3 regions of the Telluria sp. GW821-FHT07G12 genome follow, and region 3 is predicted to be linked to each of the others. Evidence: predicted binding sites of a transcription regulator. Region 3 holds the regulator's gene; each other region holds the start of a gene.
What was found. The regulator sigma-54, encoded in region 3, starts transcription at its own class of promoters, with help from an activator protein. The targets are predictions, from matches to a motif close to TGGCANGNAANCTGCTTT.
Positions count from the first base shown of each region.

Region 1: AC07PE_RS00615 (PEP-CTERM sorting domain-containing protein) is a predicted target of sigma-54. The motif match lies at 5,054-5,071, and genes of this name have one in related genera.
Region 2: AC07PE_RS26525 (TorF family putative porin) is a predicted target of sigma-54. The motif match lies at 5,017-5,034, and genes of this name have one in related genera.

Region 1 is NZ_JBWKQA010000001.1:121,499-131,882, forward strand. Features, by position in the region: gene AC07PE_RS00600 (sigma-54-dependent transcriptional regulator) at 1-412, shown strand, start outside; gene AC07PE_RS00605 (sensor histidine kinase) at 409-1,809, shown strand; gene AC07PE_RS00610 (S46 family peptidase) at 1,902-4,055, opposite strand; gene AC07PE_RS00615 (PEP-CTERM sorting domain-containing protein) at 4,160-5,008, opposite strand; gene AC07PE_RS00620 (bile acid:sodium symporter family protein) at 5,218-6,210, shown strand; gene AC07PE_RS00625 (hypothetical protein) at 6,212-6,694, opposite strand; gene AC07PE_RS00630 (efflux transporter outer membrane subunit) at 6,878-8,341, opposite strand; gene AC07PE_RS00635 (efflux RND transporter permease subunit) at 8,338-10,384, opposite strand, start outside.
Region 2 is NZ_JBWKQA010000012.1:2,611-12,994, forward strand. Features, by position in the region: gene AC07PE_RS26495 (putative ABC transporter permease subunit) at 1-1,369, opposite strand, end outside; gene AC07PE_RS26500 (ABC transporter ATP-binding protein) at 1,366-2,100, opposite strand; gene AC07PE_RS26505 (hypothetical protein) at 2,110-2,631, opposite strand; gene AC07PE_RS26510 (YifB family Mg chelatase-like AAA ATPase) at 2,686-4,200, opposite strand; gene AC07PE_RS26515 (hypothetical protein) at 4,289-4,585, shown strand; gene AC07PE_RS26520 (accessory factor UbiK family protein) at 4,595-4,846, opposite strand; gene AC07PE_RS26525 (TorF family putative porin) at 5,120-5,872, shown strand; gene AC07PE_RS26530 (P-II family nitrogen regulator) at 5,885-6,223, shown strand; gene AC07PE_RS26535 (ammonium transporter) at 6,306-7,790, shown strand; gene gshA (glutamate--cysteine ligase) at 7,924-9,225, shown strand; gene AC07PE_RS26545 (class I SAM-dependent methyltransferase) at 9,128-9,943, opposite strand; gene gshB (glutathione synthase) at 10,138-10,384, shown strand, end outside.
Region 3 is NZ_JBWKQA010000008.1:104,576-114,959, reverse strand. Features, by position in the region: gene AC07PE_RS24195 (enoyl-CoA hydratase/isomerase family protein) at 1-465, opposite strand, end outside; gene hpf (ribosome hibernation-promoting factor, HPF/YfiA family) at 569-937, opposite strand; gene AC07PE_RS24185 (RNA polymerase factor sigma-54) at 996-2,480, opposite strand; gene lptB (LPS export ABC transporter ATP-binding protein) at 2,483-3,265, opposite strand; gene lptA (lipopolysaccharide transport periplasmic protein LptA) at 3,265-3,831, opposite strand; gene lptA (lipopolysaccharide transport periplasmic protein LptA) at 3,833-4,393, opposite strand; gene lptC (LPS export ABC transporter periplasmic protein LptC) at 4,421-5,029, opposite strand; gene AC07PE_RS24160 (KdsC family phosphatase) at 5,043-5,576, opposite strand; gene AC07PE_RS24155 (KpsF/GutQ family sugar-phosphate isomerase) at 5,576-6,598, opposite strand; gene AC07PE_RS24150 (monovalent cation:proton antiporter family protein) at 6,687-8,669, shown strand; gene AC07PE_RS24145 (NAD(P)-dependent oxidoreductase) at 8,685-9,341, opposite strand; gene AC07PE_RS24140 (LysR family transcriptional regulator) at 9,441-10,384, shown strand, end outside; gene AC07PE_RS24135 (GGDEF domain-containing protein) at 10,382-10,384, opposite strand, start outside.

The DNA.
Region 1 (10,384 bases), on a different contig from region 3:
CGATATCCCGCTGCTGGCGCGCCACATCGCCGCCAGGGTCGCCGAGAGCTATGGCCTGGGCGATGTCGTGCTGGCGCCGGACGCGCTCGAGTGGTTGTCCGGCCAGCCGTGGCCGGGGAATATCCGCCAGCTGAAGCAGACATTGGAACGCGTCCTGCTCCTGGCGGGCAAGCAGCACCTGGGCCAGGCCGACTTCCTGGCCGCCAGCGCGGTGGACGAAGGCGCGCCGGGCGCGCGCCTCGGTGTGGACGGGATGACGCTGGAACAGGTCGAACGCCACATGATCGAACAGGCGCTGCAGCAGCACGCGGGGAACATCTCGCGCATGGCAAAGGCGCTGGGCCTGTCGCGCACGGCGCTGTACCGCCGCCTCGAACGCCACGGCCTGGGCGCAGGCGTGCGCGAGGAATGAAGCTGCCGGCACTGAAACTCCAGACCCGGCTCACGGCCTATCTGGCGCTGTTGCACCTGACGCTGGGCGGCTGCGCTGTGTTGCTGTTACCGCAGCAACCCATCCTGTTCGTCGGCGCCGAACTGGCGCTGGCGGCCAGCATGGCGCTGGGCTGGTGGCTGGTCCGGCGTGCGCTGGAGCCGCTCGGCTACACGCGGCGCTTCCATGACCTGCTGCAGGACCAGCAATACGCGTCGCGCCTTGCCGCGCCGGGCGTGACGGAACTCGACGACCTGGTCGCCATGTTCAACGACATGCTGACCGCCCTGCACCGCGAACGCCTGGCGATCGGCGAGCAGCAGGGTTTTCTCGAGCGCCTGCTGGAGGCGACGCCGAGCGCGGTACTGGTGTTCGACTTCGACCACGCGATCAGCCTTGTCAACGCCAGCGCCAGCGGTTTATTGGGGCTGCAAGCGCCGCTCGGCAAGCCGCTGTCGGCATGGGACGATAGTCATGCCGCGTTCGACCCCGCGCTCGATGAACGCGGCCGCGCCCGCAGCCGCGACCTGGTGCGCCAGCTGGATGCGCTCGATCTCGGCGACAGCCGCCTGCTGGTCGACCTGGAGGGCCGGCGCTACCGCGCCCAGCGCAGCCGCTTCTTCGACCGCGGCTTTGCGCGCCACTTCCTGATCGTCGAGGAACTGACCGCCGAACTCGAGGACTCCGAGCGCGCCACCTACGCGCGCCTGATCCGGGTGCTGGCGCACGAGGTGAACAACACCGTGGCCGCCACCGGCTCGGTGCTGGATTCCCTGCTGACCTACCGCGGCCAGCTGGAAGAACGCGACGCCGGCGACTTCGTCACCGCCATCGTCGCCGTCAAGCGCCGCAACATCAGCCTGGGCGAATTCATCGACCGCTTCACCCGCGTGGTCAAGATGCCGGCGCCGGAGCTGCGCCCGACCCGTTTGCAGGACGTGGTGGACGACATTCTGTGGCTGAACCGCGAGCAGTGCAATGCGCGCGGTATAGGGCTCGGCTGGAGCCGCTGCGACGCCGTCGCGCCCCTGCAGCTGGACGTGCAGCTGATCGAACAGGCGCTGCTGAACATTGTCAAGAACGCGGTCGAGGCCATCGACGAACGCAATGCCCGCGACGGCACCACCGGTGGCGCCATCCGCCTCGAGCTGGAAGACCTGGGCGAGCGCGTGCGCCTGTCGGTGAGCGACAGCGGCGGCCTGCTCGAGGACGCCGCCTCGCACCGCCTGTTCACGCCTTTCGTCAGCACCAAGAAGGGCGGCCAGGGCATCGGCCTGATGTTCGTGCGCGAGGTGCTGCAGCGGCATGAGGCGACGTATTCGCTCGCGCCGGCCGGGCCGGGAGAAACCAGGTTCGATATCTGGTTTCCGGTCAGCTGAAATGAAACGTGGGCACGGAGTGCCCACCCTACGATCGCCACCGACCATGTAGGGTGGGCACCCCGTGCCCACGTCCGTTCACAAATACCCGATTATTTTTTCGGATACTTGATCGTCATTTCCTTCAGCAGGTTGTCGGCATGGTCGACTTCCTTCATCACCCACAGCATGTAGCGGATGTCGACGTGGATCGCGCGGGTGATCACCGGGTCGAAGTACCAGTCCTTGGTGATCGACTCGTAGGTCGAATCGAAGTTCAGGCCGATCAGTTCGCCGCGCTTGTTCATCACCGCGGAACCCGAGTTGCCGCCGGTGGTGTCGGCGCTCGACAGGAAGTTCACCGGCACCGTGCCCAGCACCGGATCCTTGAACACGCCGTAGCGCTTCTCGCGGATCGCCTGCAGCAGGTTGGCGGGCGCGTTGAACGGCTCCTTGTTGGTGGCCTTCTGCACGATGCCTTCGACGGTCGAAAACGGGCCCTTGGTGATGCCGTCACGCGGGGTGTAGGGCGCCACGGTGCCGTAGGTGACGCGCAGGGTCGAGTTGGCGTCCGGGTAGACCGGCTTGCCTTGCGACTTCTTCCAGGCGATGACCGCTTCCATGTATTGCGGGATCACGCGCTCCAGGTTGCCGTCGACTTCCTTGCGGTGGTTTTCCAGCGCCATGCCGGTGTCCTGCAGACGCACGGCCAGCTGGATGAAGGGGTCATGCGAGGCGCGGAAGGCTTCCGGATCCTTGCCGATCCAGGCCAGGCGCTTGGCTGTATCGGCCAGATCGGTCGACTTGTACATGCCCGGCAGTGCATCGACCTTCGGCAGCAGCGCGTCCAGGCCCTGCGGGTGGTTCTTCTGGTCGATCTTGGCGTAGCGGTTCAGGGCCGCGGTCCAGCGGGCCTGGTCGACGCTGGGCACGAAGGACTGCTCCAGGCGGCTCAGGCGCGCCTTGATGAAGGAGAGGTCGCGTTCCTGATAGCCGCCTTCGCGCTCGGCGTCCGGCTTCTGGCGCTCCAGCGAGAGGCGGTACAGGGTGCGCGCGCTCTTCAGCAGGTCGCTGTGGGTGGCTTCCGCCCACGCGGCTTCCTGCTGCGAAGCGCTCATGTCGCTGCCGATGGCGGTGTCGAGGTCGGACAGCAGGCTGCCGCCTCCTGCCTTCAGCTCTTTACTGTGCTGCTTGTACCAGCCGCGGAATTCGGCGTCCTGCTTGTCCTTGATGGCGGCGATGTCGGTGCGTGCAAAGCCGTCCATCAGGCCCTGGGTCTTCTTCAGCACGTTGTTCAGGCTCTTCGCCACGCTGGCGTAGCGCACGTCCCAGCTCGGGTTGCCCATCGTGCTTGCTGCGATCACGGACAGGTCGGCGGTGATCGATGCGGCCTTGGCCGGGTAGTCGACGTCGCGCGCGAAGCGGATTTCCGACGGCAGCTTGTAACGGCTGGTGCGGCCCGGGTAGCCGGCCAGCAGGATCGGATCGCCGTTCTTCAGGCCTTCGGCCGAGACGACCAGGAAGTCCTTGGATTTATACGGCACGTTGTCCGGCGACGGATCGGCCGGGCGGCCATCCTTGCCGACATAGGCGCGCAGGAAGGAGAAGTCGCCGGCCTGGCGCGGGAATTCGTAGTTGTCGATGTCGCCGCCGAAGTTGCCGAGGCTGTCGGCCGGCGCGTACACCAGGCGCACGTCGCGGATCATCAGCTGGCGGATGCGGTAGTACTCGCCGCCGCGGTGGAAGGCCGGCACCGAGCAGCGGTAGGCCTTGTCGCTTTCGCATTCGGCGATCAGGGCCTTGATGCGGCTCTCGACCTGCTCGTGGCGCTCCTTGCCCGACAGGTTCGGGGACAAGCCTTTGAGAACGCGGTCAGTGACGTTCTCCACTTTCTCGGTCACGTAGACGAGGGTGTTCGGGCCGCCCGGCAGTTCGGCGTCGCGGGTCTTGGCCAGGTAGCCGTTGACGATGTAGTTGTGTTCCGGGGTCGCGTTGCGCTGCACCGCACCGTAGGCGCAGTGGTGGTTGGTCACGATCAGGCCGTCCGGCGAGACGAAGGAAGCCGAGCAGCCGCCCAGCGACACCATGGCGCTCATCGGGTGCTTGGACAGGTCGGCCAGTTTCTCGGCCGGGATGGTAATGCCGATGCGCTTGAGTTCGGACTTCAGCTGCGGCAGCTGGTGCGGCTGCCACTGGCCTTCGTCGGCGTGGGCGGAGGCGATAACCCACATGACGGCGACGACAGGCAAAACGATGGATTTGAACACGTTGGACCCCAGGGTGAATAAAAAGCAAGCGCGAGTATATCGCCCCTGCTTATAGGTGGAAATAACTTTCTCACCCATACTCACCCTGTGGTCTTGCTGCGTATTTACGCGCTTTGGCCCTTGCGGCGGCGCTGTGCGGCTACGCCCAGCAGGCCCAGGCCGATCAGGGCCAGGCTGGCCGGTTCGGGCACGTCGGCGGCGCGTTCCGTTTCAAAATTGAAGGTCGTCGCTTCGTTGCGGCCGAAGCCGAAGCTGACGTTGTCGACGTAGCCGCGGAAGGTGCCGCTCCAGCCGGAGCCGATGCCGAATTCGAGGCCGAGGATGGCGCTGTTGGCGCTCAGCACGTCGGCGTCTGCGTCCGGATGCGCACCGGCAGCCCATTCGGCCAAGGTGTTGTCGAAGCTTTCGATGGTCTTGCTGGGCGAACCGAAGACCCGCATCCAGAAATTCATGTTCATCAAATCGCTGCTGACCCATTGGTCCATCGGCACCGGGCCGTTGAAGCTCGGCGCGTTGTAGACCTGTTCGAAGACGAGGTAGCCGATGTCGTTCGTCGTATTGGCGTTGCCGTCGGCGTCGTACAGCAGGCGCAGCGCCGGCATCAGGTTGGCATTGGCGCTACCCCCGCTGGCGCGATACCAGTCGTAGCTCAGTGTGCTCAGGTTGCCGAGGGTGCGGCCTCCCACGTAACCCCAGGTGTAGACGTAGTCGGCCTTGCCGCTGGCGTCGGTGAGCGACATCTCGACCGAGCCGTTGCCGCTGCGCGGCTGGGTCGTCGTGATCGCGGCCGTGGTGGTCGAGGTGAAGCCGTTGCTGGTGCCACGGAAGTTTTCGAGATGCCAGTTGGTGGGACCCAGGTCGGCGGGGGTCACAGTCACTACGGCGGCCTGGGCGCTGGCGCCCAGGGTGAACACGGACAGCACGGCCAGGCTTGCGCGGATGATCGTCTTCATGTGTCGTCTCTCGTCAGTGAGTTATATGGGAACTGCGCAGCCACTGTCGCAAGTTCTGTACCAACGGAAATAAGGTGTTCGCAATCAATAGCTTGCAGTTGCATCTCATCCATTTCGGAGGCGCTTATGTAAGATTCGTCGACAGCCGGCGGCATCCGCGGCAAAGGGCTAGAATAGATGGTTGCCCTTCCGCAGTTTTCGAAATTCTCATGTCTTCCCTGATCGCCTCGCTCCGCCGTCTGATCCCCGATGCCTTCACCGTCTGGCTGCTCTGCAGCGTGGCGCTGGCCAGCGTGCTGCCCTGCGAGGGACACGCCGCGCAGGTGTTCGGCGAGATCACGACCGTCGCCATCGGCCTGCTGTTCTTCCTGCACGGCGCCAAGCTGTCGCGCGAGGCCATGCTATCGGGGCTGACCAACTGGCGCCTGCACCTGCTGGTGCTGGCCTCGACCTTCGTGATGTTTCCCCTCCTCGGCCTGGCGCTGAAACCGCTGTCCGGGACCGTGCTTCCGCCCGACCTCTACGTCGGCATCCTGTTCCTGTGCACCCTGCCCTCGACCGTACAATCGTCGATCGCCTTCACCTCGGTGGCGCGCGGGAACGTGGCGGCGGCCGTGTGCAGCGCCTCGGCCTCGAACTTTGTCGGCATCTTCGTCACGCCGCTGCTGGTAGGGACGCTGATCGTGCAGGGCGCGACCGCATCCGGCGGCTCGACACTGGACGCGGTGCTGTCTATCGTCAAGCAGCTGCTGCTGCCCTTCCTGGCCGGCCAGTTCCTGCGCCCCTGGATCGGTGCCTGGGTCGACCGCAACAAGCCGATGCTGAAGATCGTCGACCAGGGCTCGATCCTGCTGGTGGTCTACACCGCCTTCAGCGAATCGGTCAACGAAGGCCTGTGGCACAAGCTGTCGCTGCCGACCTTGATCGGCCTCGGCGTGCTGTGCTGCGTGCTGCTGGCGATCGCCCTGGCCCTGGCCACCTACGCCAGCCGCCGCCTCGGCTTCTCGCGCGAGGACGAGATCACCATCGTGTTCTGCGGCTCCAAGAAAAGCTTGTCGAGTGGCGTGCCGATGGCCAAGGTGCTGTTCGCGCCGGGCGCGCTGGGCATGGTGATCCTGCCGGTGATGCTGTTCCACCAGATCCAGCTGATGGTCTGCGCGGTGCTGGCCGCCCGCTGGGCCCAGCGCCGCGACTTACGCTGAATCAAACCGGGGTCGGACTCCGGTTTTGGGCAAGTTCTTCCGGGGAAGCGTGAAGATGGGCCAGCGCTTCGGCGCCCCACCACACTTCCAGGGTCGAAGGCAGCAGGACCGCGGCGGCGCCGATGGCGGCAAAGCGGCGGCGCTGGCGCTCGCTCAGGCGCGGATGGCGCAGCATGGCGCGCGCGTCATAAGCGACGAAGCCGAACAGTCCCAGCAGGCCGAGCACGAACAGCAGGCGCAGCGCGGCATCGCCGAGCCTCGCGCCGAGATGCACATTCCAATACGCCAGCGCCGGCATCGCCAGGCTGAGGCTGCTCAGCAGATCGAGCATGGCAATACCGGCATCCCGCCCGCCGCGCCTGAATTCGACGCGGCGCATCCAGGCCGTCAGGACGACGGTGCTGGCAATGTAGAGTACGGCACCGGCCGAGGTATCGTTACCCGGCAGCGAAAAGCCGCTGAAAAATTCGGGGTCAGAGCACATTATTCTTGAAATTCGGGGTCAGAGCACTTTTTTGGGCAATGACTTCGCGGCAGCTTCTCATGCCCGCTTCATCATCGCTCATGCGGAAACACACGTCGAGAGCCAGAGTCCGTTCCTCGGCAACCTTTCTCAAAAAAGTGCTCTGACCCCGAATTATCGGCAAAAAGTGCTCTGACCCCGAATTTATTCGGCATGCCAGCCGCCGCCCAGGGCCTGGACCAGGGCCACGGCCGTGGTCTGGCGCGTGGACTGGGTCGTGACCAGCGAGCGGCGGGCGTTCAGGGCCGTTACCTGGGCCTGCACCACTTCCGAATAGCTCACCTGGCCGGCCTTGTAGCGGTTCAGCACCTGCTGCTCGACCTTGTCGGCGGCCTCGGACGCGCGGCGCTGCAGGTCCTGCTGCTGCGAGAGCACATGGGTCGCGGCCAGCTGGTCTTCGACGTCGGCAAAGGCGGTCAGCACGGTCTGGCGGTAGCGCGCCACCGCTTCCTCGTGCGCCGCGCGCGCGCCCTCCACGCGGGCGCGGGTGGCGCCGGCGTCGAACAGGGTCTGGGCCGCGGACAGGCCGAAGGACCAGGCCGCGCTCGACACATTGAACAAATCGCTCACCTTGCTGGCCGAGGTGCCCAGCGATGCGTTCAGGCCGATGCTCGGGAAGTAGGCCGAGCGCGCGATGCCGATCTGCTCGTTGGCGACCGCCACCTGGCGCTCGGCGGCGGCGATGTCCGGACGGCGCTGCAGCAAGGTCGAGGGCACGCCGACCGGGATCTCCGGCACCGTCACCTGCCAGGTCGGCACCGGCGCGATCGCGAACTCGGCCGGGGTCTTGCCGACCAGGACCGCGATCGCATGCTCCAGCTGCGCACGCTGGCGCGCCAGGCCCAGGTCGTCGCTTTGCGCACTGGCCAGCTGGGTCTCGGCCTGGTAGACGTCCGAGTGCGGGATGATGCCGACGTCGTAGCGGTTCTGCACAATCCGCAGCTCGCGCTGGTAGCCTTCGATGGTCGTGGCCAGCAGCGCGCGCTGGGCGTCGATCGCGCGCAGCTGCAGATAGTTCGATGCGACCTCGCCCTGGGCCGACAGGCGCGCCGATGCGAGATCGGCGGCGCTGGCCTGGGCGCTTGCCTGCGCGGCCGTCACGCCCGCGCGCAGGCGGCCCCACACGTCCGGCTCCCAGCTGGTGCCCAGCGACAGCCGGTAGGCGTTGCGCACGCTGCCGCCACCGCTGCCGCCGATGATATTGCCGTTGGCGTCGACGGTGGCGTTGCCGCTGCCGCCGCCGCGCGTGCCGGAACGCGTGCCGGAACCGTTCAAGGTCACCGACGGGAACAGCGAGGCGCGCTGCTCGGCGACGATGGCGCGGGCCTGGGCGTAGGCCGCCACCGCCGCCGCCACGTTCTGGTTCGAGACCTCGACGCCAGCCGCCAGCTCGTTCAGCTGCGGGTCGCCGAACAGGGTCCACCACGGCCCGCGGTCGAGCGCATCGGCGGGCGCCGCCGGCACCCATCCCTGCAGCTCCTTGTAGGCCGCCGGTTCGGGCGCCGTCGGGCGCTGGTAGGCCGGGCCGACGGCGCAGCCGGCCAGCAGGGCCGCCGCGGCAAGGGCCATCAGGGTGGGACGCAGGAGGGATGTCGTTCGCATGTTCATGGATGGGAAATGGAAGCTTCTTGTTCGTGTGGATGGCGCGCCAGCTCGTGCTCGTCTTCCTTGACGGTGCGCAGCTTGTCCATGTAGACGTAGACCACCGGCGTGGTCAGCAGGGTAAGCAGCTGGCTGGCGATCAGGCCGCCGATGATGGCGATGCCCAGCGGCTGGCGCAGCTCGGAGCCTTCGCCGAAGCCGATCGCCAGCGGCAGCGCGCCGAGGGCCGCGGCCAGGGTCGTCATCAGGATGGGCCGGAAGCGCAGCAGGCAGGCCTCGCGCACCGCCTCGGTGGCGGACAGGCCGCGCGCCCTTTCCGCCTCCAGCGCGAAGTCGATGATCAGGATGGCGTTCTTCTTCACGATACCAATGAGTAGGAACACGCCGATCAGGGCGATGATCGAGAACTCCATCTTGAACATCAAGAGCGCCAGCACCGCACCCACGCCAGCCGAGGGCAGGGTCGACAGCACCGTGATCGGATGCACCAGGCTCTCGTACAGGATGCCCAGCACGATGTAGATCACGACGATGGCTGCCAGGATCAGCAGCGGCTGCTGCTGGTTCGATTCCTGCGCCTGCTTGGCCTGGCCCTGGAAGCTGCCGCGCACGTTGACCGGCATGCCGATCTGGTTTTCGGCGTCGCGCACCGCGGCCTGGCCGTCAGACAGCGAAAAGCCCTGGGCCAGGTTGAAGGAAATCGTCGTGGCCAGCTCGCCGTCCTGGTGGTTGACCGAGCTCGGGGTCGAGCGCTCCGCGAATTTCGCGATGGCGGACAGGGGCACCATGGTGGTGGCGCCGGTCGACAGCGCTGAGCCGCTGGACGGATCGCGCGCGGCGGTCAGGTTGGTCGGGGCCGCCGGCGTGCCGCCGGAACCGCCGCCGCTCGATCCGCTGCTTGCGCCGGCGCCCGCACCGACCGTGCCCGCGGCCGCGCCGGCGCCGGTATTGGCGCCGGTGACGCTACTGCTGCTCGTGCCGCTGCCGCCGGTGTTCGAATTGCCCGAGGCGGCCGAAGCAGCAGTGCCCTTGGCCGGCACATACACATCCATCAGCGACTCCGGCGACTGCGCATACTTCTGCGCCACGCCCATGATCACGTGGTACTGGTTCAGCTCATCGTAGATGTTCGCGACCTGGCGCTGGCCGAAGGAGTTGTACAGCGCATTGTCGACGTCCTTCGCGCTGATGCCCAGGCGCGCAGCGCTTTCCTTGTCGATGTCGACATAGGTCTCGACGCCGTTCTCGGCCTGGTCGGTGTCGACGTCGGTCAGCGCCTTCTGCTGCTTCATGGCGTCGGCCAGTTTGGTCGCCCAGGCTTTCAGGTCGCTGCGGTTGTCGCTTTTCAGTGTGTACTGATAGGTCGAATTGCTCTGGCGTCCGCCCATGCGCAGGTCCTGCACCGGGTTCAGGAACAGCTGCACGCCGGTCACGCGCGCCAGCTTGGGCCGCAGGCGCGCGATCACGGCCTGGCCGCTCTCCCCTTTCGCGCGTTCGCTGGCGGGCTTGAGGTTCATGAACATGAAGCCGCCGCCCGCGCGCGAACCGCCGGTAAAGCCGACCACGGTGTCGACCGCCGGGTCGCTCTTGATGATGTTGACCAGCTGGTGCAGCTTCTGCTGCATGGCCTGGAAGGAGATGCTCTGGTCGGCCCGCATGCCGCCGTTGATCTGGCCGGTGTCCTGCTGCGGGAAGAAACCCTTGGGCGCGGCCGAGAACAGGTAGACGTTCAGGCCCACCACGAAGGCCAGGATCAGCATCACCAGCGGCTTGGCGTCCAGCGCCCAGTCGAGCGCATGTTCGTAGGCCTTCAGGATGCGGTTGAAGCCGCGCTCCGCCCATTGCGCCAGCTTGCCCGGCTGGCGCTTCAGCTGCTCATCTTTATCATGCTCCTTCAGCAGCATCGCGCACAGCATGGGCGTGGTCGTCAGCGAGATCACCAGCGAGATCATCACCGCCGCCGACAAGGTCACCGCGAATTCGCGGAACAGCCGGCCCACCTGGCCGCCCATGAACAGCAGCGGGATGAACACGGCGACCAGCGACAGG
Region 2 (10,384 bases), on a different contig from region 3:
GGAAGTTTTCCTTGCCGCGCATTTTGAAATCGCTGCGCTTCCCCGGACGCGCCTGCCATTTGACGATCAACGCGGCGCTCAGCACCGCCGCCACCACCGCAAAGCCGATCAGGAGCCCGGCCAGCGGCGCGCGCAGCGTCAGCCACAGCAGCGGCAGGGCGACCAGCAGCAGCGGCGGCATGACCGAGGCGGCCAGCTTGGCCAGTGCGATCGTGCGCCCGGCTGCCGGCGACGATTGCAGCAGGTCCGGCGCATCCTCGGCGGCGACCACGATCCAGGCCAGCCCGCCGGTCAGGGAACTGCAGAGCAGGGCGAGGCCGGCGCCGAGCGCAGGGCCCGGCGCATCGTTCTTCTGCAGGATCAGGAACAGCAGCGGCGCCAGGTAGACCAGCTGCAGCAGCACCTGCGAGATCAAATGCGGATCGCGCGCGATCAGGCGCCATTCCTTGACGACGACGGCGTCGAACAGGCTGCGCCGGAAGCGCAGGCGCATCTCGCCGGCCGGCTTGCCCAATGCGCGCGAGGTGCTGGCCGCCTGCTGCAGGCCGTGCACGAAGAAGCGGTGGGTGCGGCCGACGGTCAGCGCGAAGGCGGCGATGCCCAGCACGGCCATGCCCAGCGTCGGCAGCGGGTCGCCGAGCACCGCGCGGCCGGGCAGCCACAGCGGGCTGTCCGGTGCGAACAGGGGCGAGCGCATGAGACGGTTAGCCGTGCGTTCGGCGGCGCCCGACGCCATCGTCTGGGATAAAAACGAAAACGACTGCGACAGCAGGAACAGCAGGGCGCCGGCGATGGCGCCCAGCACCTGGGCCAGTACGCGGGTGCGGCGCGCGCCCAGCACGCGCACCAGCGCCAGCGTGAGCAGCATGCCGAGACAGGCCATCAAGGTGGAAGTCGTCGCGATCGTGACGTACACGCCTACCCAGCGGACCTGGCCCAGCGCCAGGCCGACGTGGACCAGCGGCCCGAACAGGAACAGGTAGAGCGAGGCGCAAGCCAGGATCACGCCCAGCAGGCGTACCGTGAAGATGCTGCGCGTGGGCAGCGGCGAGGACAGCAGCAGGTCCAGGTCGCCGCGCTCGAACAGGGCCAGCACGCTGGCCTTGAGCGAGCTGGAGAGCATGAAGGTGGCGATCGCCGCTACCGCCACCGTGGCGATGATGGCCATGCGCGGATCCATGGCACCCGCCGGCAGCGTGCGCAGGACCAGGAAAGCGCCCACGTGCAGCAGGATCCATGCAAGCGCCCACACCGAGATGCTGAGCCAGCTCATACGCCGCCGTCCGCCCGCATTGATGGCAGCGCCGTACCAGGCCATCCGCAGCTCGTGGCGCAGCAGCCAGCGGCTTGAGCCCGGCCGCGCCTTCATGCCTGCTCCGTCAGCTGCAGGAACACGTCTTCCAAACTGCCGCCCAGGGTGCGCTCGCGCAGCTCGGCCAGCGTGCCTTCCGCAATCAGGCGGCCCTGGCGGATGATGCCGATGCGCTGGGCCAGGCGTTCGGCCACTTCGAGGATGTGGGTCGTCAGGATGACCGTGCCGCCCTTGGCGACGTGGGAGACCAGCAGATCCTTCACCTGACGCGCAGCGGCGGCGTCGAGGCCGGTCAGGGGCTCGTCCAGGATCAGCAGCTCGGGCTCGTGGATCAGGGCGCCGGCCAGCGCCAGCTTCTGCTTCATCCCGCGCGAAAAGCCTTCGGTCAGCTCGTGCGCGTGCTTGGACAGGTCGAGCCAGTCGAGCAGATGGCGTGCGCGCGGCTCGGCATCCTCGGGCGCGATGCCCCACAGGCCGGCGACGAATTCCAGGTATTCGGTGGGTTTGAGCTTACCGTACAACATCGGGTCGTCCGGCAGATAGGCCATCTTCTGCTTGGCCGCGGAGGGGTTGGCGGCCAGGTCGATGCCCAGCACCTCGACCTGGCCGGAATCCGGCGCCAGCAGGCCGGTGACCATGCGCAAGGTGGTGGTCTTGCCGGCGCCGTTCGGGCCGAGCAGGGCGTAGAGCTCGCCGCGCCTGACGCTCAGGCTGATGCCGTCGACGGCCGGGCGGCCGAAAGACTTGCGCAGGTCGCGCAGCTGCAATGCTGGGGTATCGTCGATCATGGCTGAGAGTCAGAGACTGAAGGAAGTAAGAAACTGCTCGACCTGCTCGGGCGGTACGGCGTTTGCCTTGCCGAGCACGATCACCTGGTAGAAGCGCTTGCCGCGCGCTTCGAAATGGCCGACCAGCCGCACCGGCATGCCATTGGTGCTGCCGGTGGCGTCAACGTCACCAGTCGTCTTGCCGCTGGCGTCGGTGTGGAACTTGCCGTCCGTATCGCCGGCGCCGATATTGCGCAGCAGCGCCTTCATCATGGCCGGCAGCGCGGCCCTGGCGCGCGCCTCGTCCGGCGCCTCGGCCGAGCCGACCGCAAAGGTCGCGCCGTCGACTTCGGCCGCCGTCATCGTCATGCTGACCTGCATGGCGTCGAGGTCGATGCTGCGGGTGAAGCTGGCCGGCTTGGCCGGGAAGGTGACCTTGTAGGGCGCATCCGGGCTGGAATAGTCACGCCAGTTGTATTTCGGGCTGCAGGCGGCCAGCAGGGCGCTGGCGAGCAGGAGGAAAAGGACCGGCGACAAGAGACGGATTTTCATAGGGCGATGGTAGCAGCGCCCCACGCCGTCGGCCAGTAAAAAAGTTGCAAATATTTAATCGACGAGCCCGCGCCGGTACTGGATCGCCTCGGCCACATGTTCCGCCTTCACCCGCTGCGCATCCGCCAGGTCGGCAATCGTCCGCGCCACCTTCAACACCCGGTGGTAGGCCCGCGCCGACCAGTGCAGGTGGCGCATCGCGTTGCGTAGCAACTGCTCGGCGGCGTCGTCGAGTTCGCAATGACGGTCGATCTCGCGCGTTGCCAGGCGCTGGTTGACCTTGCCCTGGCGCGCCAGCTGGATGGCCTGGGCCCGCGTCACGCGCTCGGCGATGGCCTCGCTGGGTTCGCCGTCGGCCTGGGCCGCCATCGATTCCGGCGCCATCGCCGACACCGGCACCTGCAGGTCGATGCGGTCGAGCAGGGGGCCGGAAATCTTGTCCTGGTAGCGCAGTACGGCATCGTGGCTGCAGCGGCATTTGCCGGACGGGTGGCCCAGCCAGCCGCAGGGGCAGGGATTCATCGCCGCGATCAATTGAAAGCTGGCGGGAAAGTCGGCCTGGCGCGCCGCGCGCGAGATCGTGATGTGGCCGGATTCGAGCGGCTCGCGCAGTACTTCCAGCACGTGGCGGCTGAATTCGGGAAGTTCATCCAGAAACAGCACGCCGTGATGCGCCAGCGAGATCTCGCCCGGGCGTGGCACCCCGCCGCCCCCGACCAGGGCCATGCCCGAGCTGGTGTGGTGCGGGCTGCGGAAGGGCCGGCGCCGCCAGCGCTCGATCGAAAAGCGCCCGGCCAGCGACTGGATCGCCGCCGACTCCAGCGCCTCCTCATCGCTCAGGGGCGGCAGCAGGCCGGGAAAGCGCGACGCCAGCATGCTCTTGCCGGTGCCCGGCGGACCGACCATCAAGACCGAATGCAGCCCGGCCGCGGCGATCTCGAGCGCACGCTTGACGTGCTGCTGGCCTTTTACGTCCGCGAAGTCGGGATAGCTGGGCGCGGCCAGTGCTTGCGGTGGACGGTGGCGCGCCAGGCGGGCGTCATCGGCCTGGGCGGCGAAGTGGGCGCATACCTCCAGCAGGGTGCGCGCCGGGTAGATGGCGGCCTCGCTCACCAGCGCCGCTTCATCCGCGTTGGCGTGGGGCAGCACGAAGGCGCGTCTGGCGCCGTCCGCGCTGCGGTGCATGGCAAAGGTCATCGCCAGCGCGCCGCGGATGGGGCGCAGTTCGCCCGACAGGGAGAGTTCGCCGGCGAATTCGTAGCGGTCCAGGCCTTCGGATGGGATCTGCTCCGAGGCCGCCAGGATGCCCAGCGCGATCGGGAGGTCGAAGCGGCCGGATTCCTTGGGCAGATCGGCCGGCGCCAGATTGATCGTGATGCGCCGGTTCGGCAGCTCGAAGCCGGAATTTTGCAGCGCGGCCCGGACCCGGTCCTTGGATTCGCGCACCTCGGCGTCCGGCAGGCCGACGATGGCCAGGCCGGGCAAACCGTTGGCCAGGTGTACTTCGACACTGACGGATGGCGCGTCCATGCCGGCCAGCGCCCGGCTGCGCAGTACTGCAAGACTCATGACGATCCTGTCGGGATGAAGACTTGCAGATGGTGAGCGTTGGGCGGCCTGCGATTGTTGAGAGCGGCCAAATGTGTATAGTGCCGGGATGCCGAAACTAATCCTGACCTGCGTCGTCGTGGCGCTGCTGTTCTGCCTGCTGTGCGGTCCGGTGCTGTATGTCGCGCTCCGGTTCAGGCGGGGAGGGGATGTCGCGGCCCTGCGGCCGCTGCGTTACGTATGGCTGGCGCAGCTGGCGCTGGCCGCCGTTCTCGTCTTCGTGGCCGACGATGCCCGCCTGGGCAATCCCGTCGGCGTCATGCTGGGCATCGCCAGCGGCGTGAGCCTGGGCGGGGCTGCCCTGTTCGCCCTGTGGCGGCTCGCGCTGCGCTTCCGCCTGCGCTAAAGCTGCAACTCAGACCTTCTGCTCCGCCGCCAGCTTCGCTTCCAGTTCCGCCACGCGCACTTCGAGCGCCTCCAGCTTGGCGCGGGTCTTGGCCAGCACCTGGGCCTGGATGTCGAATTCTTCGCGCGTCACCAGGTCCAGCTTCGAGAAGCCCTGGGTCATCATGGCCTTCACATTGCGTTCGATGTCCTTGGCCGGCGAATTCTCTATCGCCTGGTTGATCCTGCCCTGCAGGTCGTTTAAGAAATTATTCATATCCATCTCTATTCATAGTGGCCGCACCACGATGTGCGCACTTTTTTTGTGCGTACATCGCTGATTTAGTGCGTGCACCCGCATGGCGCACGCGCCTGCGGCGTCGTTGTCATTTTTTGCATCCCAAGAATGGGGACGCGGCCCGGGAATACAAGCCTTGTCATTTCATTCAGGGGTGGCACGCATCCTGCTAAAGCAAGCATACAACATACAAAAACCGGGACGCGAGTTCGGATTGTAAACCCATCAGGTCCAAGTTCATTGATAAGGGAGTGTCGTATGAAGCGTCGAAACAGCAAGTGGCAGCAGATCGTGATCGTGACGGCAGGCGTATGGAGCCTGTCCATTGGGCTGGCCGGCGCACAGGAACAGGAGCAGAAACCGGAACATGAAGTGAGTTACAACGCGGCGCTGACGAGCGATTATCGTTACCGCGGCCTGTCGCAGAGCCGTCTCGATCCGGCTCTGCAGGGCGGCGCCGACTACGTGCACAACCCGACCGGTGTGTACGTGGGCACCTGGCTGTCCACCATCAAGTGGACCAAGGACCTGGGTGGCAGCGGCAACATCGAGTGGGACATCTACGCCGGCAAGCGCGGCAACCTGAGCGCGGACATCACCTACGACGTCGGCGGCCTGTACTACTTCTACCCCGATAACGGCCTGCACCCGAACGCCAACACCTTCGAGCTGTACGGCCAGCTGGGCTACGGTCCGGCCTACATCAAGTATTCGCACTCGCTGACCAACCTGTTCGGCACCGCCGACAGCAAGGGCAGCGGCTACCTCGACATTGGCGCCAATGTCGACGTCGGCGGCGGCTTCGTGCTGAACCTGCACGCGGGCCACCAGGAAGTCCGCCACAACGGCGCGTTTTCCTATACCGACTACAAGGTCGGCGTGACCAAGGACCTGGGCGTGTGCTCGGTCGCGCTTTCCTATATCAAGGCCAATACCAGCGGCTACCTGAGCCCATCCGGAGAGAACCTCGGGAAGTCCGCGGCCCTGCTGTCCGTTTCAAAAACTTTCTGAAGAGGCAATCGCATGAAAATGATCACCGCCATCATCAAACCCTTCAAGCTCGACGAGGTCCGCGAGGCCCTGTCGGAGCTGAATGTCCAGGGTATTACGGTGACCGAAGTGAAAGGTTTCGGGCGCCAGAAAGGCCATACCGAGCTGTATCGCGGGGCCGAATACGTGGTCGACTTCCTGCCGAAGACCAAGATCGAGGCGGCGGTCGACGACGCCATCGTCGACCAGGTGATCGACACGATCCAGAGCGCGGCTCGCACCGGCAAGATCGGTGACGGCAAAATTTTCGTCTCCAGTCTGGAGCAGGTAATCCGTATCCGTACCGGCGAAACCGGCAACGATGCGCTGTAAGGGGAACCCGATGATTCGCACAATGACAAAACTGATCGCAGGCTTCACCGTCGCCCTGGCGCTGGGCAGTTCGCTGCCGGCCATGGCCCAGGATGCCGCCAAGCCGGCCGCGCCGGCAGCCACCGCAACGGCCGCCGCACCCGATGCCGCCGTCGCCGCACCCGCGGCAGCTCCGGCGGCGCCCGCAGCAGCAGCGGCAGCCGCCCCGGCCGCCGAAGCAGCCCCGGCCGCTGCACCGACCCCGCAGAAGGGCGACACTGCCTGGATGTTCGTCGCCACCCTGCTGGTGATCATGATGACGATCCCGGGCCTGGCCCTGTTCTACGGCGGCCTGGTGCGCTCCAAGAACATGCTGTCGGTGCTGCTGCAGGTCTTCATGATCTTCGCCGTCATCATCGTACTGTGGTGCATCTACGGCTATTCGATCGCGTTCACGGAAAAGACCGCCTTCTTCGGCGGCCTCGACCGCGCCTTCCTGAGCGGCATCTGGGACCCGGCCAAGGCCACCTTCTCGACCGCCGCCACCTTCAGCAAGGGTGTGGTGATTCCTGAGTTCATCTACGTTGCCTTCCAGGGCACCTTCGCCGCCATTACCTGCGGCCTGATCGTCGGCGCCTTTGCCGAGCGCGCCAAATTCTCGGCCGTGCTGGGCTTCATGGTGCTGTGGTTCACCTTCGGCTACCTGCCGGTGGCCCACATGGTCTGGTTCTGGACCGGCCCGGATGCGATCAAGGATGCCGCAACCCTGGCCACCGAGACCGCCAAAGCCGGCTGGCTGTGGCAGAAGGGCGCCCTCGACTTCGCGGGCGGTACCGTGGTCCACATCAACGCCGCCGTCGCCGGCCTGGTCGGTGCGATCATGATCGGCAAGCGCATCGGCTACGGCCGTGAGCACATGGCCCCGCACTCGCTGACCATGACCATGATCGGCGCCTCGATGCTGTGGGTGGGCTGGTTCGGCTTCAATGCCGGCTCGGCGCTGGAAGCGGGCGACGTCGCCGCGCTGGCCTTCATCAACACCCTGCTGGCAACCGCCGCAGCCACCGTGTCGTGGGTGTTCGGCGAGTGGGTCACCAAGGGCAAGCCGTCGATGCTGGGCGGCGCCTCGGGTGCGGTGGCCGGTCTGGTCGCCATCACCCCGGCCTGCGGTTATGTCGGTCCGATGGGCGGCCTGATCATCGGCCTGGTGGCCGGCGTGGTCTGCCTGTGGGGCGTGAACGGCCTGAAGCGCCTGATCGGCGCCGACGACTCGCTGGACGTGTTCGGTGTGCACGGCGTGGGCGGCATCCTGGGCGCGCTGCTGACCGGCGTGTTCGCGGCGCCGCAGCTGGGCGGGCAGGGCATCTTCGACTACACCACCAACAAGATGTCGGCCGACCCGTACTCGATCGCCAGCCAGGTGCTGGTGCAGGCCGAGGCGATCGGCACCACCATCATCTGGTCGGCGGTGGTTTCCATCATCGCCTACAAGCTGGTCGACATCGTGATCGGCCTGCGCGTGCCGGAAGACCAGGAACGCGAGGGTCTGGACATTACCAGCCACGGCGAATCGGCATATCATTCCTGATTGATCCCGACGTCGCAAAAAGCGCCCTGCGGGGCGCTTTTTTATTTCCGATGGGATAATTGGACTTTAAAAAGGGCCAGCCTGCCCTCATGTTGCATTTCCCACATCGCTAAGAAGCCCCAAGGACGTCACCATGGTTCCCCACCTTGCCACAGCCCTCAACGGTCCCCTGCTGGACCTCGAAAAGAAGATTCTCGAAGCGACCCCCGCCATCGAGCGCTGGTTCCGCCTCGAGTGGCAGGAGCATACGCCGCCGTTCTACTGCTCGGTGGATCTGCGCAACGCGGGCTACAAGCTGGCGCCGGTGGATACCAATCTGTTCCCGGGCGGCTTCAACAACCTCTCCACCGAGATGCTGCCGCTGACGGTGCAGGCGGCCATGGCGGCCATCGACAAGTATTGTCCGGACGCGCGCAACCTGCTCCTGATCCCGGAAAGCCATACCCGCAACCCCTTCTACCTGCAGAACGTGCAGCGCCTGATGCAGATCTTCCGCCAGACCGGCCTGCACGTGCGCCTCGGTTCGCTGTCGCCGGAAGTGACCCAGCCGACCCCGCTGGCGCTGCCCGACGGGAACATGCTGGTGGTCGAGCCCCTGGTGCGTTCGCCGAATGGCCGCCGCGTCGGCCTGGCCGACTTCGACCCCTGCACCATCCTGCTGAACAACGACCTGTCGGCCGGCATCCCTTCGATCCTGGAGAACATCCACGAGCAGTCGCTGCTGCCGCCGGTGCATGCGGGCTGGGCGATCCGCCGCAAGAGCAACCACTTCAAGGCCTTCGACGAAGTGGCAAAGAAGTTCGGCAAGCTGATCGACATCGACCCATGGATGGTGAATCCGCTGCACAGCAAGGTCGGCGAGGTGAACTTCCAGGAAGACATCGGCATGGAAGCGCTGGCCGACAGCGTGTCGGCCCTGCTGTCCAAGATCAAGAAGAAGTACAAGGAATACGGGATGAAGGACCAGAAGCCCTTCGTCATCGTCAAGCCGGATGCCGGCACCTACGGCATGGGCATCATGACGATCAAGGACGCTTCCGAGATCAAGGACCTGAACCGCAAGCAGCGCAACAAGATGTCGGTCATCAAGGACGGCGTCACCGTCACCGACGTGCTGATCCAGGAAGGCGTGCCGACCTTCGAATCGATCAACGACGCGGTGGCCGAGCCGGTCGTGTACATGATCGACCGCTACGTGGTCGGCGGCTTCTACCGCGTGCACGCGGAACGCGGCGTCGACCAGAACCTGAATGCGCCGGGCTCGCAGTTCGTGCCGCTGGCCTTCTCCCAGCAGCATGCGGTGCCGGACCTGAAGGCCAAGCCGGGCACGGCGGCGCCTAACCGCTTCTATGTGTATGGCGTGGTGGCGCGTCTGGCGCTGCTGGCGGCGTCGCTGGAGATGGAACGGACGGATCCGGATCCGGAGATTTATTGATCCTGCGCCGCACTTCGGGCGGCTCCTTGCGGGCCATGTAAACGAAGTGCGAGCGCAGCAGCGGCACGCAGGCGGACAGCAGTTCCGGGATCAGCCAGGGCAGGCGCGACATCGCCCGGCTCAGCGGCGGAGCCAGCATCAGGCTGCAGTAATGCCGCTGCTCGGCCGGCCAGAAGCGCAGCAGCTCGACGTCCGTCACCTTGCGGACGTTCTTGTTGCGCGGATTGCTGTAGCGGAAGTCGAAGATCATGGTCCAGCCGCCCGGCCGCAGTACCCGCCACATTTCCGCGGCGAGCGCACGGCGCGTGTCTTCGTCCAGGATCGACGAAAACACGGTATGGGCGCTCACGAGGTCGACGCTATTGTCGGGAAACGCATCCAGCTGGCCCAGGTGCCAGCGCACCCCGGGCGCCGTGTGCAGGCGTGCGTGTTCGAGGCGGTCCTGCTGCAGCTCGGTGCCGGCCAGGTGGCCCGGCGTGGCGCCCCAGTCGATCAGCTGGCGCAGGAAGCGGCCATTGCCGCAGCCGACGTCGAGCACCCGCGCGCTCGACAAATCCGGGCCCAGCGTGCGCGCCAGCAGCCGCGCGAGCACTCGCGAACGCGCCGCCTGCTGGCTCACGACTTCCGGCCGGTGCCAGGCATAGCGGGCCAGCGCGGCGCCACCGTGCCACTGGCGATAAACCTGCTTGATGCGTTCCTGCTCGACCTGGTCGCTCATCGCCCGTCCTCCTCGCAGGCCATGATCCCCAAGCCGTCCTTTTATGCGCTTGAGAGGCCGCAAATGCGGTCCGAATAAATGCATTTTTGCCAATGAGAATCGGCCGGACCGGGAGGCCCTGCGCTCCTGGCCGGCTTTCCGCGAGAATCTGCGTTTCCGGCTAAAATCGATGCATTGTCCCGACTGGAACCAACATGAAAATCGCTTTTCTCGCCGACCCGCTGTCCGGATTCAAGATTTACAAGGACTCGACCTTCGCGATGATGCGGGAGGCGGCGCGCCGCGGCCACCAGATCTACGCCTTCGAGCAGCGCCACATGGTGCTGGAGCAGGGTGTGGTGACCGCCGACGTGGTCGAGATCGAGCTGACCGGCGATCCCGACGAGTGGTACCGCGCGGGCCAGGCCGACACCATGCGCCTGTCCGAGTTCGACGCCGTCA
Region 3 (10,384 bases):
GCTGCCGCCGACGTCCGGGAACAGGCCGATGTTCACTTCGGGCATCGCCATCTTGGTGCGTTCGGTCACGATGCGCAGGCCCGTGTCCGGGCCGCCCTGGGCGATGCCCATGCCGCCGCCCATCACCACGCCATCCATCAGAGAAATATACGGCTTCGGATAAAAATGGATCAGGTGGTTGAGCGCGTATTCTTCGGTAAAGAAGTCTTCCAGCAGAGCACTGCCGCCAGTCGGGTTCGCATGTCCGGCCTGGTGGAAGAAACGGATGTCGCCGCCTGCGCACAGGGCTTTCTCGCTGGTGCTGGTGATGACGACGGCGTCGACGCCAGCGTCCTCGCGCCAGGCCAGCAAGGCCTCCGTCATTGCGCGCACCATTTCCAGCGACAGCGAGTTCAGGGCCTTGGGACGATCCAGGGTAATGATGCCGGTGCCATTGGCCACACGGGTCTGCACGTATTCGCTCATGTTCTTTTATTTATGAATGGGAAAACGGCATTGTAGCGGCCTACCAAACGAAAAGGGCGCCTGATGCGCCCTTCGTCTTGCTTATGCTGCGCCAGCGGAATGATCACGCTGCAGCGGCAGCTTCTCCTCCTTCAATGTCCTCGTTGGCCATGCGTTTTAGTGCTGTGTGACTGTGGTCCTGCAGCATCTGCTTGTACTTCTGAACCTGCCTGTCCAGGCGGTCCATCAGCATGTCGATCGCAGCGTAGAGGTCGTGCGCAGCGCTGGCGACGTGAACGATCTTCCCAGCAACACGCAGGTTGATCTCGGCCTTCTGGCGTTTTTCTTTCTCGGTGAGATTGTCAATGCAGAGGATGACGTGGGAGTCGATCACTTGATCGAAATGGCGGGTGATGCGTTCGAGCTTGTTCTGTACGTATTCACGGATTGCTGGGGTTACATCGAGATGATGTCCGCTGATAGTGAGATTCATACACACTCCTTTGAAGATGCGCTGTCAGGTTATCAGTATCTGGGTGCCCTGCAGCTTATTACAAGGATTTGCGGAGGCTGACGGGCGGGATCTTCAGCGCCTCACGGTATTTCGCGACCGTGCGGCGTGCGATAACCATTCCCTGTTCCCCTAGCATCTCCGCGATCTTGCTGTCGGATAAAGGGTTCTTGGGGTCTTCTGCTCCTGTGAGTTGTACGATGAGAGCGCGTATCGCGGTCGAGGATGCTTCACCACCTGCCTCGGTCGCAACGTGACTCCCGAAAAAGTACTTCAACTCAAACATGCCGTGCGGCGTCAGCATATATTTCTGAGTTGTGACGCGAGAAATTGTGCTCTCGTGTAGACCTAGTGTATCAGCTATCTCACGTAAAACAAGGGGCCGCATGGCAACCGCGCCATGGGAAAAAAAGTTCCGCTGGCGCTCGACGATTGCTTGCGCGACACGCAGGATCGTGTCGAAGCGCTGGCGCATGTTTTTGATCAGCCACTTGGCTTCCTGCAACTGCGCATTCAGCTGCGATTCCGATTTCCCCTGCTTCAGCAAGGCGGCGTAGATGCTGTTCACGCGCAGGCGCGGCATCACTTCCGGATTCAGCTGCACGCTCCAGCCATCCTTCGCGCGGCGCACGATCACGTCCGGCACCACGAAGTCGGAGACGTCGGATGCGAAGGCCGCGCCCGGATGCGGATTGCACTGGCGGATCACGGCCTGGGCTTCGCGCAGGTCTTCGTCGTCGCAGTCGAGGGCCTTCTTGAGCTTGTTGAATTCGCGCTGCGCGAACCAGGTCAGGTAGCGCTCCACGATGACCAGCGCCATGCGCCGCGTCACCATCGCCACGCCGGGCATGCGGCGGATCTGCAAGGCCAGGCATTCGGCGGCGCTGCGTGCGCCCACGCCCGGCGGGTCCATGCTCTGCACCATCGACAGCGCGGTGCGCAGTTCCTCGAATTCGATCTCGAGTTCGGTCGGCATGCGCGCGTGGATGTCGTCCAGCGATTCTTCCAGGTAGCCGTTGTCGTCGAGGGAGTCGACCACGATCTCGACCAGCGCGCAGTCGCGCGGCGAGATGCAGGTCAGGCGCACCTGTTCCATCAGGTGTTCGCGCAGCGAGATGGGGCTGGCTTCCAGCTGCGGGCGGCCGTCCTCTTCCTCGCCGCCGCTGCCCGAGCGGCCCGATTCGCCCCACTCCATCTCGTGCTCGGCGCCGCCGGCCTCGCCGCTGTCGCCGCCTTCCGACTCGCCGCCGCCGCTGCCATTGCCTTCCTCGCCCTGCCCGGATGCGGGAGGCGAATCGGGCGTGGTGGAAGTCGACGCACCGTTGTTGATCGCACCGTCCGCCAACAGGCGCACCGAGCGATCGAGCGGATCGTCGAGGCGCTCGAGCAGCGGATTCTCACCCAGGACCTGTTCGATCTCCTGGTGGAGTTCGAGCGTGGACAGCTGCAGCAGGCGGATCGACTGCTGGAGTTGCGGCGTCAGCGCAAGATGCTGTGAGGTCTTGAGTTGGAGCGTCTGTTTCATGACTACATCCTGAAGTGTTCACCCAGGTAGACGCGGCGGACGGACTCGTTGGCGATGATGTCGTCGGGACGGCCCGAGGCCAGCACGGCGCCCTGGTTGATGATGTAGGCACGGTCGCAGATGCCGAGCGTCTCGCGCACGTTGTGGTCGGTGATCAGGACGCCGATGCCGCGCTCTTTCAGGAAGCGCACGATACGTTGGATCTCGATCACGGCAATTGGATCCACGCCGGCGAAGGGTTCGTCCAGCAGCACGAAGCGCGGATCGGTGGCCAGCGCGCGCGCGATCTCCACGCGACGCCGCTCGCCGCCCGACAGCGACATCGCCGGGTTCTCGCGCAGCTTCTCGATCTGCAGCTCGGCCAGCAGCTCGTCCAGGCGTTCCTGGATGCGCGCCTTGCTCAGCGGCTTGCCGTTCTCGCGCTGCAGTTCCAGCACGGCGCGGATGTTCTCTTCCACCGTCAGCTTGCGGAAGACCGAGGCTTCCTGCGGCAGGTAGGACAGGCCGAGCATGGCGCGGCGGTGGATCGGCAGGCTCGTGATGTCGGTGCCGTTGATGACGATGGCGCCGGCTTCGGCCGGCACCAGGCCCACGATCATGTAGAACGAGGTGGTCTTGCCGGCGCCGTTCGGGCCGAGCAGTCCCACCACCTCGCCGCAGGCGACCTCCAGCGAGACGTCGCGCACCACCAGGCGCTTGCCGTAGCTTTTCTGCAGTCCCTTGGCGACCAGGGTGCTGCCACCGCATGCGATGTCGGCCGTGGCGGCGTTTGCTTGTACATCCATCATTGCTTTCCTGCTTCCGGTTGCGCTGCCGAGGCCGGGCGGCGCGTGTAAAAAGTGACGCTGACGCGATCCTTGCCCGGCTTGTCGCTGCCGCTCACGTCATTCATGTTCAACAGGACTTCTTTGCGGGCGTCGTAGGAAATGAACGGGCCGCTCATCTCTCTGGTCACGGTGCGGCCGTCCAGCTGCCTGATGACGGCGTGCGAGATCAGTTTGACGACATCCGTGCGCTCGTCATATTCCATGCGCTCGCCGTAGCCTTCGGCCCACTCGTCAGCGCCGCCGTCGCGCTTCTGGCGAAACGACGCGGTCTTGCCGTTCGCCCCGAACAGCACCACGGTCCGATAGCCATCCGGCGTTTCCCTGATCTCGGCGCGCTCGGCCTTCAGCAGCATGGTGCCGCGGGTGCCGATCACATTGCCGGTCAGGATCACGGTTTGGGTGGCCTGGTCGATTGTCGCCTTGTCGCCTTCGACATTGAAGGGCTTGAGCGAATCCGCCCGCTCGGCCTGCGCGAGCGGCGCCAGCATCAGCGTGGCGAGGGCGGCGGCGAGGGCGCGCTTCATGTTACTGCTTCCCTGCCGGCGCAGCGGCCGGCGTAGTACGGCGCGGCGCGATAATGATGGTGCTGCGGCCGCCGCCCGCCTTGCTTTCGCCGCTGGCGTCGTTGAACACGTTGGCCTGCTCGGTGCGGTTGTCGTAGGAGATGAAGGGGCCGTTCACCTCGCTCGTCATGCGCTTGCCTTCCAGCTGCTTGACGATGGCGTTGGCGAACAGCTTGACCACCTCGGTACGCTCGTCGTACTCGATGCGCTGGGCCTGGCCTTCGGTCCACAAGTCCGGGCCGCCGTCGCGCTTCTGGCGGAAGCTGGCGGTTTTGCCCGGTGCGGCCGTCAGCGTCAGCAGCATGTAGCCCTCGGGGGTTTCCTTCAGCACGGCCTTGTCCGACTTGATCAGCAGGGTGCCGCGCGTCAGCACCACGTTGCCGGTCAGGATACGCGTCTGGGTGGCTTCGTCGATGTGGCCGCTGTCGAAATCGATCTGGGCCTGCTTGAGCGAATCGGCGCGCTCGGCCGAGGCTGTCAGGCTGGCCAGCGAAAGCATGGCGACGGCGATTATTTTTTTCATTGGAGGCGGTCCTTTCGGTTTGTCCTGTCAGCGTTGGGCATGCGGCGGATAGACGATCCGGCCGCGACCGCCCAGCGTCAGCTGCTGCGTGGCGTTGTTGGCCACCATGCCCACCCCGGTTGCGGAGGCGTGACCCAGCGTCATCTGGATCGGCTTGTCGGTCTTCGAGATTTCCTCGTCCGGCAGCACGGTCAGCGCCTCGGTGCGGATGCGCAGCGGGTCCGAGGTCTTGCTGCCGGGGCGGGAGATGTCGACGTTGCCGGTCAGGTCGATCTGGTTCTGGTCCTGGTTGACCAGGGCCTTATCGGCCGTCATGGTCATGTCCGGATGGTCGGTGCTCTTGCTCTGCACCACCGGCTTCTCGATGACGGAAGTATTGTCGGCCGGGCGGTGGGTCAGGCGCTCGCCCGAGATCACGTAGCGCGGCTGGCCGGTCTCCGACATGCGCACGAAGCTGAAATTGTCGATGATGTAGTCCGGATCGTTGCCCAGGTTGACGTTCGGTCCCTGCGCCTCGCCGCGCATCACCTGCACCAGCCAGAAGCTGCCGAAGGCGAAGAACAGGGCCGTCAGCATCAGCGCCAGCAGGCGCCAGCGGTGCCTGGTGCGCTTGTTGACGTAGGGGGTGGTTGCCATGGGCTGCGTCAGGTTATCCAAAGTACGGTGCCAATGCCTGTTCGTAGGTACCCTGGGCGCGCATCACCATGTCGCAGACTTCGCGCACGGCGCCGCGGCCGCCCGGGTTCTTCGTGACATAGTGGGCGCGGTACTGCACTTCCGGATGGCCGCTCGGCACCGTCACGGCAAAGCCGACGCGGGTGAACAGCGGCAGGTCGATCACGTCGTCGCCGATGTAGCCGCACTCCTCGGCCGTTACGCCGGTCTTCGCCAGCAGCTCGGCAAAGGCCAGGCGCTTGTCGTGCTGGCCCTGGAACACGTGGGTGATCCCGAGGTCGGCCGCGCGCTTGATCACGATGGGCGAGGTGCGCGCGCTGATGATGGCGGTCTGCACGCCGGTGCGATTCAGCAGCTGGATGCCGAGGCCGTCCAGCACATAGAAGGTCTTGGTGATCTCACCGTTGGCGTCATAGGTCAGGCTGCCGTCGGTGAGCACGCCGTCGACGTCGAAGATCATGACCTTCACGCGCGCCGCGCGCTGCACATGTTCGAGCGGGGTCACCATCAGATCACCTTGGCGCGGGTCAGGTCGTGGATGTGCAGGGCGCCGACCAATACATCGTCCTGGTCGGTCACCAGCATCTGGTTGATGCGGAATTCTTCCATCACGGCGACGGCATCGACCGCCAGCTGTTCCGGGTGGATGCGGCGCGGGTTGGCGTGCATGACGTCCTTGATCGTCAGCTTGCTGAAATCATGGGTCTTTTCGAACAGGCGGCGCAGGTCGCCGTCGGTGAACACGCCGACCGGGCGGCCGGCATCGTCGACGATGGCGGTCATGCCCATGCCCTTCTGCGAGATTTCCAGCAAGGCTTCGGTCAGCGGCGCATTCGGCGAAACTTGGGGAATCGCCTCGCCGCTGCGCATGACGTCGCGCACGTGGGTCAGCAGCTTGCGGCCCAGGGCGCCGCCCGGGTGCGAGAGGGCGAAATCTTCGGACTTGAAGCCGCGCAGTTCCAGCAACGCCACAGCGAGTGCATCGCCGAGCGCCAGGGTGACGGTGGTGGAGGCCGTCGGCGCCAGGTTCAGCGGGCAGGCTTCCTTCTCGACGGAAACGTCCAGGTGGACGTCGGCGACCGTCGCCAGGCGCGAGCCCGGCTTGCCGGTCATGGCGATCACGGGCACGCCCATACGCTTGACGGCCGGAATCACGACCGCCAGCTCGGCGCTTTCGCCGGAATACGAGATCGCGATCAGGACATCTTGCGGGGTGACCATGCCGAGGTCCCCGTGCGCGGCTTCGGCCGGGTGCAGGAACAGGGCCGGGGTGCCGGTCGAGGCCAGGGTGGCGGCGATCTTGCGGCCGATGTGACCCGATTTGCCGATGCCGGAGACGACCACGCGGCCCTTGCAGGCCATCATCAGCGCCACCGCACGCGGCAGGCTGTCGTCCTGGCCGAGGCGCGCGGTCAGCTTGCGGATCGCCTCCGCCTCGATGTCCAGGGTCTCGCGGGCCAGCTCCAGAGCGCGCTGCGCCTGGGTCTCGTCAAAACTTGTCAGCATTATTTTTTCATCGGTTACACTCATGGTGGAAGTATATCCGAATTGAGAAAGCAAAAAACTTGCCAGATGTAACCGAGCGTATATATTTACAGGACCCAGACCCGCAGCCCGCATGACATCAGGCCTTGAACTAACTTTACTTCTTCTGGGCAGCGCCGTCCTCGGTGTGGTGGCGTTCCGCATGCTGCACCTGCCCCCGATGCTGGGTTACCTGGCCGTCGGCGTGCTGATCGGGCCGCATGCCCTGCACCTGGCCGACAACGGCCCCACCACCCACGCGCTGGCGGAATTCGGCGTGGTGTTCCTGATGTTCTCGATCGGCCTCGAATTCTCGCTGGCCCAGCTCAGGGCGATGCGCCGCATCGTGTTCGGGCTCGGGCTGGCCCAGGTGTCGCTGACCATCCTTATCACCATGCTGGTCGCCCTCGTCAGCCCACGCCTGCCGCCGCCGCTGAACGTCGGCTGGCAGGCCGCGCTGGCCCTGGGCGGGGCGCTGGCAATGTCCTCCACCGCGATCGTCTCCAAGATGCTGACCGAGCGTCTCGAGCTCGAAAGCGAGCACGGACGGCGCATCATCGGGATCCTGCTGTTCCAGGATCTGGCGGTGGTGCCGCTGCTGATCCTGATCCCCTCGCTGGCGCGGCCGGCCGAGGAGCTGGCCATGAACCTGGGCTGGGCCGCCGTCAAAGCCGCCGGCGTGCTGGCGCTGCTGCTGTTCTTCGGCCAGAAATGGATGCGCAAGTGGTTCACCATCGTCGCCAAGCGCCGCTCGCAGGAGCTGTTCATGCTGAACCTGCTGCTGGTGACCCTGGGCGCGGCCTGGATCACGGAGCGCGCCGGCCTGTCGATGGCGCTGGGCGCTTTCGTGGCCGGCATGCTGATCTCCGAGACCCAATACAAGCACCAGGTGGAAGAGGACATCAAGCCCTTCCGCGACGTGCTGCTCGGCCTGTTCTTCATCAGCATCGGCATGCTGCTCAACCTGGAGCTGGTGCTGGCCAACTGGTGGCTGGTCCTGGCGATGCTGGTGATTCCGGTGCTGCTGAAGTTCGCCCTGATCGCGGCGCTGGCCAAGGCCTTCGGCTCGTCCGACGGCGTGGCCATGCGCACCGGCCTGGCCCTGGCGCAGGCCGGCGAGTTCGGTTTCGTGCTGCTGAACCTGGCCTCCGGTTCGAAGCTGATCGACCCTTTCCTGATCCAGCTGGTGCTGGCGGCCATGGTGCTGTCGATGCTGCTGGCGCCCTTCGTGATCGCCAACAGCGACAAGCTGGTGATGAAGATCGCCTCCAACGAATGGATGCTGCAGTCGCTGCAGCTGACGCAGATCGCGAGCCGCACGATGGCGGCGCAGAAGCACGTGATCATCGCCGGCTTCGGGCGCAGCGGGCAAAGCCTGGCCACCCTGCTCTCCGAGGAAAAGCTGCCCTGGTATGCGCTCGACCTCGACCCCGAGCGGGTGCAGGAAGCGCGCGCCGCCGGCGCCAACGTCTCCTACGGCGACTGCTCGCGCAGGGAAGCCCTGATCGCGGCCGGTATCAATCGCGCCAGCGCGCTGGTGATCACCTTTGCCGATACCCGCCTGGCGCTCAAGGTGCTGCACCTGGTGCACGAGCTGGCGCCGAAATTGCCGGTGATCGTGCGCGCCCATGACGACACCGAACTCGACGTCCTGAAACGCGCCGGCGCCACCGAGGTCGTGCCGGAGGCGCTGGAATCGAGCCTGATGCTGGCCTCGCACGCGCTGGTGGTGATGGGCGTGCCGCTGCGCCGCGTGGTGCACCGGGTGCAGGCCGCGCGCGACGAGCGCTACGCCTCGCTGCGCGGCTTCTTCCACGGCGCAGGCGACGTCAAGGAAGACCCGGAACACAGCTACGTGCGTCTGCACTCGGTGGTGCTGGCCGAGGACGCCGGCGCGGTCGGGCGCTGCATCGGCGACCTCGGGCTGGATGAAGTGGGCGCCGAAGTGACGGCGGTCCGGCGCGGCAACCAGCGCATCGAGCCGGAAGAGGACACCGAACTGCGCGCCGGCGACGTGGTGGTGTTGCGCGGGACCGGAATGGCGGTGAGCCGGGCCGAGGGGCGCCTGCTGCGCTGACGCCCGCGTGCGGCCTTACGCCGCGGCGACCGTGAAGCGGGCCCGCACATGGCGCGGCTGCTCGATCTCGTCGGCGATCGCCACCGCCAGGTCGGCCACCGAAATACCCGCCGGGCCCTCGCCCGCCATCAGCAAGTCCTCCCCGCCGACCCGGTAGGCGCCGCTGCGTTCTCCCGGCGCCAGCATGGCCGGCGGGCTGAGGAAAGTCCAATCCAGACTGGTATTGCCTCGCATGGCGCTCAGCGCATCGCGCGCCGCTTTCGCGCCCGGCACCACGTTCGGCGGCACATGGCCGGCGAATTCCGGGGTATCCACCAGTTGCACGCCGGGCGCCACGAACAGGCTGCCGGCGCCGCCGACGACCAGCAGGCGCTTGACACCGGAAGCCTCGACGCCGCGCACGATCGCCTCGCTGCCGCGCATGAATTGCGCATACAGATCGGGATGCTCCCAGCCGGGATTGAATGCCGATACGACGGCGTCGTGGCCACGTACGGCGTCGGCCACCACCGCACTATCCGCCGCATCGAGACTGCGGACCAGCAGTTGCGGATGCGATGCGATACGTTCCGGATGGCGCGCCAGCGCCGTTACCTGGTGCCGGCGGCCCAGCAGCTCTGCGAGGACGGCCGCACCGACAAAGCCGGTGGCGCCAATCAGGGCGATTTTCATGCTTGCTCCAATCATCGTTGAGGAAGCATCATGCTATTGACTTCACGATGACCTGATAAGACCCGTAAAATCACCAGGACTTTGAAGTGGAGCTTAATAATGGATGACCTGAGGCCGCTGGCCATATTTGCGGAAACCGTCGCAACCGGTTCGATGAGCGCGGCCGCGCGCCGGCTCGGCATCAGTCCGTCGGCGGTCAGCCAGGCCATACGCCTGCTCGAGCGCCAGGGCGGCGTGACGCTGCTGCACCGCTCGACCCGCAAACTGAGCCTGACAGAGGCAGGCGAACGCTATTATCCCCACTGCCGCCGCATGCTGGACGCCGCCCACGCCGCCGCGGAAGCCCTGCAGCAGGCGCGCGATGCACCGACGGGGGAATTGAGGGTGGCGGCGCCGGTCGGCTTCGCGAATCACATCGCACCGGCGCTCGCGCCTTTGCTGGCGGAGGCGCCGCAGCTGCGCCTGCGCCTTCTGGTCGACGACGCCATGATCGACCTGATCGAGGCCCGTATCGACGTGGCGCTGCGCGTCGGCCGGATGGCCGATTCGAACTGGGTGGCGCGGCGCCTGTGCGACTTCGACATGATCCTGTGCGCCGCGCCCGCCTACCTCGAACGCCACGGCATGCCGCGCACGCCGGAGGATCTGCCCGGTCACCAGTGGCTGGCGTTCGGACGTGAGGGCCAGGAGAGCACGCCGGGCAGCTTTGCCGCGGCCCAGGGGAACGCAAGAAGCGCGGCGCCGGGATTCCCGGGACTGCTGGTGCCGATGGACCTGCAGAACGCAGATGGCAAGCTGCAGCGCACCGTGGTCGAAGCGCGCATCGTCAGCAATAACCAGGTATCGCTGCAGCAGATGTGCGAACACGGTCTGGGCATCGCACGCATGGTGCGTGCCGACGTGCTTCCCGCATTGCTGCGCGGGGACCTGGTCCAGGTGCTGCCGTCGTGGCGGCTGGCGGCAATGCCGGTATGGGCCGTCACGCCGCGGCGCGAAGGCGAAGCGGCGAAAGTCCGGGCGGCGCTGGATTGCCTGAAGCGCTA